2 regions of the Peribacillus sp. NPDC097295 genome follow, and region 2 is predicted to be linked to the other one. Evidence: riboswitches for the same ligand, from Rfam matches in the RefSeq annotation. Region 2 holds a riboswitch; the other holds the start of a gene.

Region 1 (3,252 bases), on a different contig from region 2:
TTAAATAGCATTGCGGATGCCATCCTCATGAGCAGAAAAACGATGCGGAACATCAGGCAAAATCTATTTTGGGCTTTTGCTTATAATGTGGTTGGGATACCGATAGCGGCTTTTGGTTTTCTTGCACCGTGGCTTGCAGGTGCTGCGATGGCCTTTAGTTCTGTATCTGTTGTACTTAATGCCCTTCGTCTCCAACGGGTGAAGCTTTGATTTTTGGTATTGATCGGTAAGTCTTTTTTTCAAAAAGGTCAGAAATGTTGTTCGTCAACGTTTCTGCCTTTTTTAGGTTTATTGTTTTGTAAACATGTTATTTGGAACTTTCTAAGTGTTTTTCCAAATCTTTATCAACAATAAAAACTTCGATTCTTTCACCTGTTTTGGTACTAATATCACTATGGGAAGAAAGCACCTTACAGCTTGTTAGTTCTTCGACTATTTTTTCATATTGCTCACTGTACATTTCACGTAGAAGAGAGCGCATTTTCTTTACAAGCTTCTTTCCAGAATCCTGACTGACAAGATGTTTTTCTTCGATAGTCAAAACTCCCTTGAAACGTGTGATGATCATGTCATTAATTATGTAGGTTTTGACTTCTTGTGGACCTCTGCCGATTAAATCACGCTGGAACTTAATGAATGCTGCACTAATTTCGGCTTCAATTTTCTTTTTTTGATTTAGCATAATGCCTCCGACTTCTCCATGGGTTATATATGGGACTTATCATAAAGCCGAATTCAAGTTTTTGTCAATGGAATTATGAGTTTATATGGTAATGTTAGAAAAAAATAGAAAAATAGAGGAAATGATGCTTTTGATTAATAAAATGGATTTAAATGGTTAAAAACGACGTTATTTCTGGTTATATGAAGTTTTTTTTAGGTTTACAAACGTTTGGTAATGAGCGTAGAATATGCTCATCAATAACAATTTGATATCGGCCAAATCTCAAGTGATTGAGAACGGAGGACCCACTATTTATGGGGTTAATTCTGCATTTTGCAGAAGGGATGTGATACTCTTTCGCCATCCTACCCGTCAGCTAACTTCGTCGGCTAAAGCGAAGGAGGTCATAAGACCACCTTAATTCAGGAGGCTTTTTTGTTGTATGTATAGCAAAATAGCAACCTGTCATTTTAGTAGGTCTTTTTATTATGCCTATATTTATGAAAAGGTTTCTTGGAAGACAGATCGCAAAGAGAGCTTTAAAGCTTGCTGGGCGATAAGTAGACCAATGAGTATTTTTTCTCCACTGATTATGTTTGTTTTTGCATGTCTTTCTTGTTTTGGCGTGAATTTTTTCAATCCCGAAACTTTGATGGATATACAATGGCGAACTTTAGGAGAAAGAGTATACATTGGTCTATTTTTTATGTTTTTAATTGGTGGCACTGCACGGATGAGCACGGCGGGGAGTTGGATATTGAAAATTGGGGTGAAAGAAAGTGAGTGCAGTTTTTGTGGTCGGCAAGGGGAAATTATTTGAATCAGTAAAGGATAGCATCAATGAAAGTCATACGGATACACGTAATCTACAAATCTTTGATTATGAGTTAGGAAATTCTAAGAACATTTTTTTGAAATTACCGTTTAAGCAATTAGAACCAAATCACTTTATCTACCTATTTCCTAATTCTCTATTTGATGGGATAAAACTACTTGCACTGTTTTCGGTGTACGAATCAATCCATTTATTTATTGTCACGAGTTGCTACGGATATTCCAAGGAGTACAAAAGAATGGGTGCTGATTGTGTAATCTGTAGTAAACCAGGCACATCTAGCTTTAACTGGCTTTTAACTAGTTAGACTGTCCTACTTGTTAGTGAAGGAGGTGGATCGAAGGTTTCTTCAAAACAAAGGTAAGGTGGGGTTTTTGAATGGAATTTGTAACGATTTTACTTATGTCGGCACCCTTTTTTCTTTTCAGTGGATTTATTCATTTTTGTAACAAAGTTATAACGAAAAAAGGAGAGTAGTATATGTTGTTTCTTATTGCAGGGGCGGTAACCGTGTATTTAATTCATGCTTTACTATACCCGGAAAAATATTAATAGAACGTTAACGGAGGAAATGTAAATGGATTTTTTACAAATCAGTGTGGTGTTGCTTTTTGTAATTTTACTAGCAATACCAATGGCTAAATACTTAACAACGGTATTTTCCCTTGAAACTACAAGGCATGATCGGGTGTTTGGGTGGGTAGAAAGAGGCGTTTATAAACTATCTGGAATCAAGACAAATGATATGAATTGGAAGCAATATGCACAGGCATTGCTCTTGAGTAACTTAGTCATGTTTATTATCTCATATGTGATCTTACGTTTTCAGGGACTATTGCCAGGGAATCCAAGCGAGATCGCTAACATGGATTCTTTACTGGCCTTCAATACGGCAGCAAGTTTTCTTACGAATACCAATTTACAGCATTATAGTGGAGAATCCGGTCTATCGTACTTATCACAAATGGTTGTCATCATCTTCTTGATGTTCACGACACCTGCTACTGGTCTTGCCCTATGCATCGCTTTTTTTAGGGGCTTGACCGGCCAGAGGAGTTTAGGAAACTTCTACGTGGATTTAATTCGATCCATCATTCGGGTGCTTTTGCCACTCTCTGTTTTGGTCAGTTTGATTCTTGTTTCGCAAGGAGTACCACAAACCCTTGATCCTACAGCCGTTGTTACTACTTTAGAAGGAGCGACTCAAAATATAGCAAGGGGACCTGTCGCCGCATTGGAGTCTATCAAACATATAGGGACTAACGGTGGTGGATTCTTTGGTGCCAATTCGGCGCATCCATTTGAGAACCCTAATGCCTTTACGAATGTTTTAGAAATTTTATCGATGATCCTCATTCCTGCTGCCCTCCCATTGACATTTGGATATATGGCCAAAAGTAGAAAACAGGGTTGGATCCTTTTTTCAGCGATGGGACTTATGTTACTTGCCTTCCTTTGTGTGAATTACTTTAGTGAACAAAATGGAAATCCCCAATTGGAAGCGTTAGGCCTATCGCAAGAAAGTGGCAGCATGGAAGGTAAAGAGGTACGTTTTGGCATTGCTCAGAGTGCGCTCTTTACAACGGTTACGACAGCAGCGACCACGGGAACAGTTAATAATATGCATGATACGCTGACGCCGCTCGGGAGCATTGCGCCATTTGGCATGATGATGTTGAATTGCGTATTTGGCGGTGATGGTGTAGGTACGGTAAATATTCTCATGTATTCAATTCTGGCTGTATTCATTGCG
Region 2 (3,252 bases):
GGTCATGCTGGAAGCTCAATTAAGTTCAATCGAGGTGCAAACGAATGCCGTCGAGACGACAAGTGAAGCGGACGGTACCGTGAAAAACATCAATAAAAATTTGTCGAACCCGATTATTTCAATCGCTTCTGCAGAAATGGCTATCGAAGGAACCTTTACTGAAGAACAGTTAAAGAAGGCAATGGTGGGAATGGAGTTAAAGGCAAGTGCTCCTGACTTGAATAAGAAATTGGCTGGAACGATAAGCCGTATTCATTCTTATCCAAAAGACGAACCTACTCTTAAGGAAGAGAATAGATACCCATTCCAGGCGAAGATCGTGGCAGATCCCAAAGAGTCCGAACCGTTATTAGCCGGTTCAAAGGTCGATCTTACGGTGATAACGAATGTGAAGGCGGGAGTGCCGGTCGTACCCACGAAAGCGGTGCATGATGCGAAGCAGCCACATGTTTATGCATTAACCAACAAAGGACATGTGGATCGTCAATACCTTACAAAAGGTGCTCATGCAAAAGGGAAACAGGAAATCCTTAAAGGGCCAACAGTGGGGGATGTCATTCTGTTAGACCCAAAAAAGGTAGTGAAAAACCATTCTCGCTTCATTACACCACTTAGTTTTGAAAAAATGAATCCTGGAACTTATAAGAAATTATCTACCCGGGAGAAAATTAGATACATTTTACTAGGAATTTTGGAAAAATAATTTATATTAATCCAAAATTGGTTATTAACCTTTTTTAAACCTTAAACTAATTACCTATTTAAACAATAAGTGTAAACTAAATTAGCTCTTAATATTCAGAATTTATCGATGCATTTCAAGGCTTGGATATGAAAATATATTTACAGATTTATATTTTTAGTATAATATTTTAATATAAGTTAGTTCGCTTAATCTTATAAAAAAGAACGGGGGAACCATTTTTGCGGATTTCATCCGCTAGGGGTGAATTCAGAGATGAAAGGGCCATTGTGTTTCCGATTCCTAACCCGACAGCTAACCCCGTAAGCGTCTTCGAGGGAACATGTGTGAATAACCGCGAATAGGGAAAATGACACGTAGTGTGTCTTTTTTTTAAGCGTAAGGATAGAAGTTTTTCAATATACAGAAAAATTTTTCTCTTTTTATTAGTATCTTGTTTCCCTTACCGAGACAAATGTTTTTACATCAAAGACTATATGGAAGGTGAGGAAATTAAATGAAGAAAATCAAACTGAGTTTAGCGACTCAAATTTTTATTGGCTTAATTCTAGGGATTATCGTAGGTGCTATATTTTATGGAAGTGAGACAGCCCAAGGCTATCTACAACCATTAGGCGATATCTTCTTACGAATGATAAAAATGATCGTCGTTCCGATTATCGTTTCTAGCCTAATCGTTGCAGTTGCAGGCGTGGGTGATTTAAAATCAGTAGGGAAATTAGGTGCGAAGTCACTATCCTACTTTATAGTAGTAACATTAGTGGCGATCGGTGTAGGATTAATGTCCGCTAACATTATTCAGCCTGGTGCAGGCGTCGACATGGGTAATCTAGAACAAACTGATATTTCTACGTATGTTGATACAGCAGAGTCTAAGCAACACGAATCATTTATAGACACAATCGTTCATATTGTACCATCTAATCCAATCAAAGCTATGGTAGAAGGCGATATGCTTGCCATCATCTTCTTCTCAGTATTGTTTGGACTAAGCATTGCAGCTATTGGTGAAAAGGGTGTACCAGTCTTCCGTTTCTTCCAAGGAGCTGCGGAAGGTATGTTCAACTTAACGAATATGGTTATGAAGTTTGCTCCAATTGGGGTGTTTGCACTTATCGGTGTGACCATTTCTAAATTTGGATTATCATCATTGATTCCATTGGGGAAATTAGCCCTTTCTGTTTACGGAACGATGATTTTCTTCGTCATTGTCATTCTTGGTCTCATTGCAAAATTTGTCGGCTTCAGTATCTTTAAGTTAATCGGAATTTTAAAAGAAGAATTAATCTTAGCATTCTCTACAGCGAGTTCTGAAGCGGTTCTTCCAAGAATCATGGAGAAGATGGAGAAAGCAGGATGTCCTAAACATATTACATCCTTTGTTATTCCGACTGGTTATTCTTTTAACCTTGATGGTTCTACATTATATCAAGCTTTAGCAGCCATCTTCATTGCTCAAATGTATGGGATAGACCTAAGCGCTTATGAGCAAATTACGTTAATGTTAGTATTGATGATTACCTCTAAAGGGATTGCCGGTGTACCTGGCGTATCATTCGTTGTGCTTTTAGCAACATTAGGAACTGTTGGTATCCCAATTGAAGGACTGGCATTCATTGCAGGTATTGACCGTATTCTTGATATGGGACGTACTGTGGTTAACGTTATCGGTAACTCTCTTGCGGCAATTGTCATTTCTAAGTGGGAAGGTCAATTTAACCCTCCAGCAGAAAATGATAAGCTCGGACAAGCTTCATAATATGGTCAAAACTCCAGGGTGTTAACACTCTGGAGTTTTTTATTTGAAAAAGGCCATTGAAGTTCAAATGGTCAATATTTATGAGCGGTTCAGAAGAAGGTTGTTTTCTATAGTGGTATTTATAATTCTATTTTATATAACCTTCGTGAATAATGAAAAGTTTGATAAAATATAACTAATGATGAAAGGGTCGGAGGGAATGTGATCATGAAAAATGAAGATAATGATATCTTATATATGCATATGCAGGCTTCCGAACGATTTGTCCTCTTTAACGGCCTTAGTTTTCGGGAATTTACTTGTTCCCTGCCTCATGGCTTGAATTCCATCTTATTATTGAAACATCAATATGATGGTGGGGACTACAACTTGAATGTCTTGCTGGAGAGTGTTTCATCCGATAATATCACTAAGCTGTTGAAAGAGGATGTCCGAGCATATGGGGATTTCTGTTGGATTGACTTTGAAGAAGCGGATAGTCTAGAAGAATTGGAAGGAAGGGAATTAGCAGAACTCTTATATGTAGCGCATACCAAAAATCATTTAGATCCCCCTTTCTTTCGTAAAATGAATAACCAATTTGTTTACCTAGCCCAGGACGATGGGTGGTTTAATAAAATTTACTTTCGTTCGATCTCGACGTACTATAAGATGCTGGGGAACTTGATACCTTCAAAACTAGAATCATTGAAGGCGGAAAGAACGTGGTTAGGCATTAGGAAGAAAAAAGAATTACCGACAATTCCTTTAGATATTATTTCTTCTCTTGCTCCTATTTTGGCGGAAGGTC

The links. Region 2 has a riboswitch for cyclic di-AMP ahead of ACIQXN_RS20870 (cation:dicarboxylate symporter family transporter). Riboswitches for the same ligand answer to the same signal wherever they lie in the genome.
Region 1: it holds a riboswitch for cyclic di-AMP, as region 2 does, so the genes downstream of both, ACIQXN_RS12385 (hypothetical protein) here and ACIQXN_RS20870 (cation:dicarboxylate symporter family transporter) in region 2, are expected to answer to the same signal.

Annotation. Positions count from the first base shown of each region.
Region 1 is NZ_JBIWCW010000006.1:51,131-54,382, reverse strand. Features, by position in the region: gene ACIQXN_RS12395 (heavy metal translocating P-type ATPase) at 1-210, shown strand, start outside; gene ACIQXN_RS12390 (Na-translocating system protein MpsC family protein) at 308-682, opposite strand; cyclic di-AMP (ydaO/yuaA leader) riboswitch at 928-1,070, shown strand; gene ACIQXN_RS12385 (hypothetical protein) at 1,107-1,484, shown strand; gene ACIQXN_RS12380 (potassium-transporting ATPase subunit F) at 1,980-2,051, shown strand; gene kdpA (potassium-transporting ATPase subunit KdpA) at 2,077-3,252, shown strand, end outside.
Region 2 is NZ_JBIWCW010000025.1:25,445-28,696, reverse strand. Features, by position in the region: gene ACIQXN_RS20875 (efflux RND transporter periplasmic adaptor subunit) at 1-703, shown strand, start outside; cyclic di-AMP (ydaO/yuaA leader) riboswitch at 879-1,027, shown strand; gene ACIQXN_RS20870 (cation:dicarboxylate symporter family transporter) at 1,200-2,462, shown strand; gene ACIQXN_RS20865 (hypothetical protein) at 2,670-3,252, shown strand, end outside.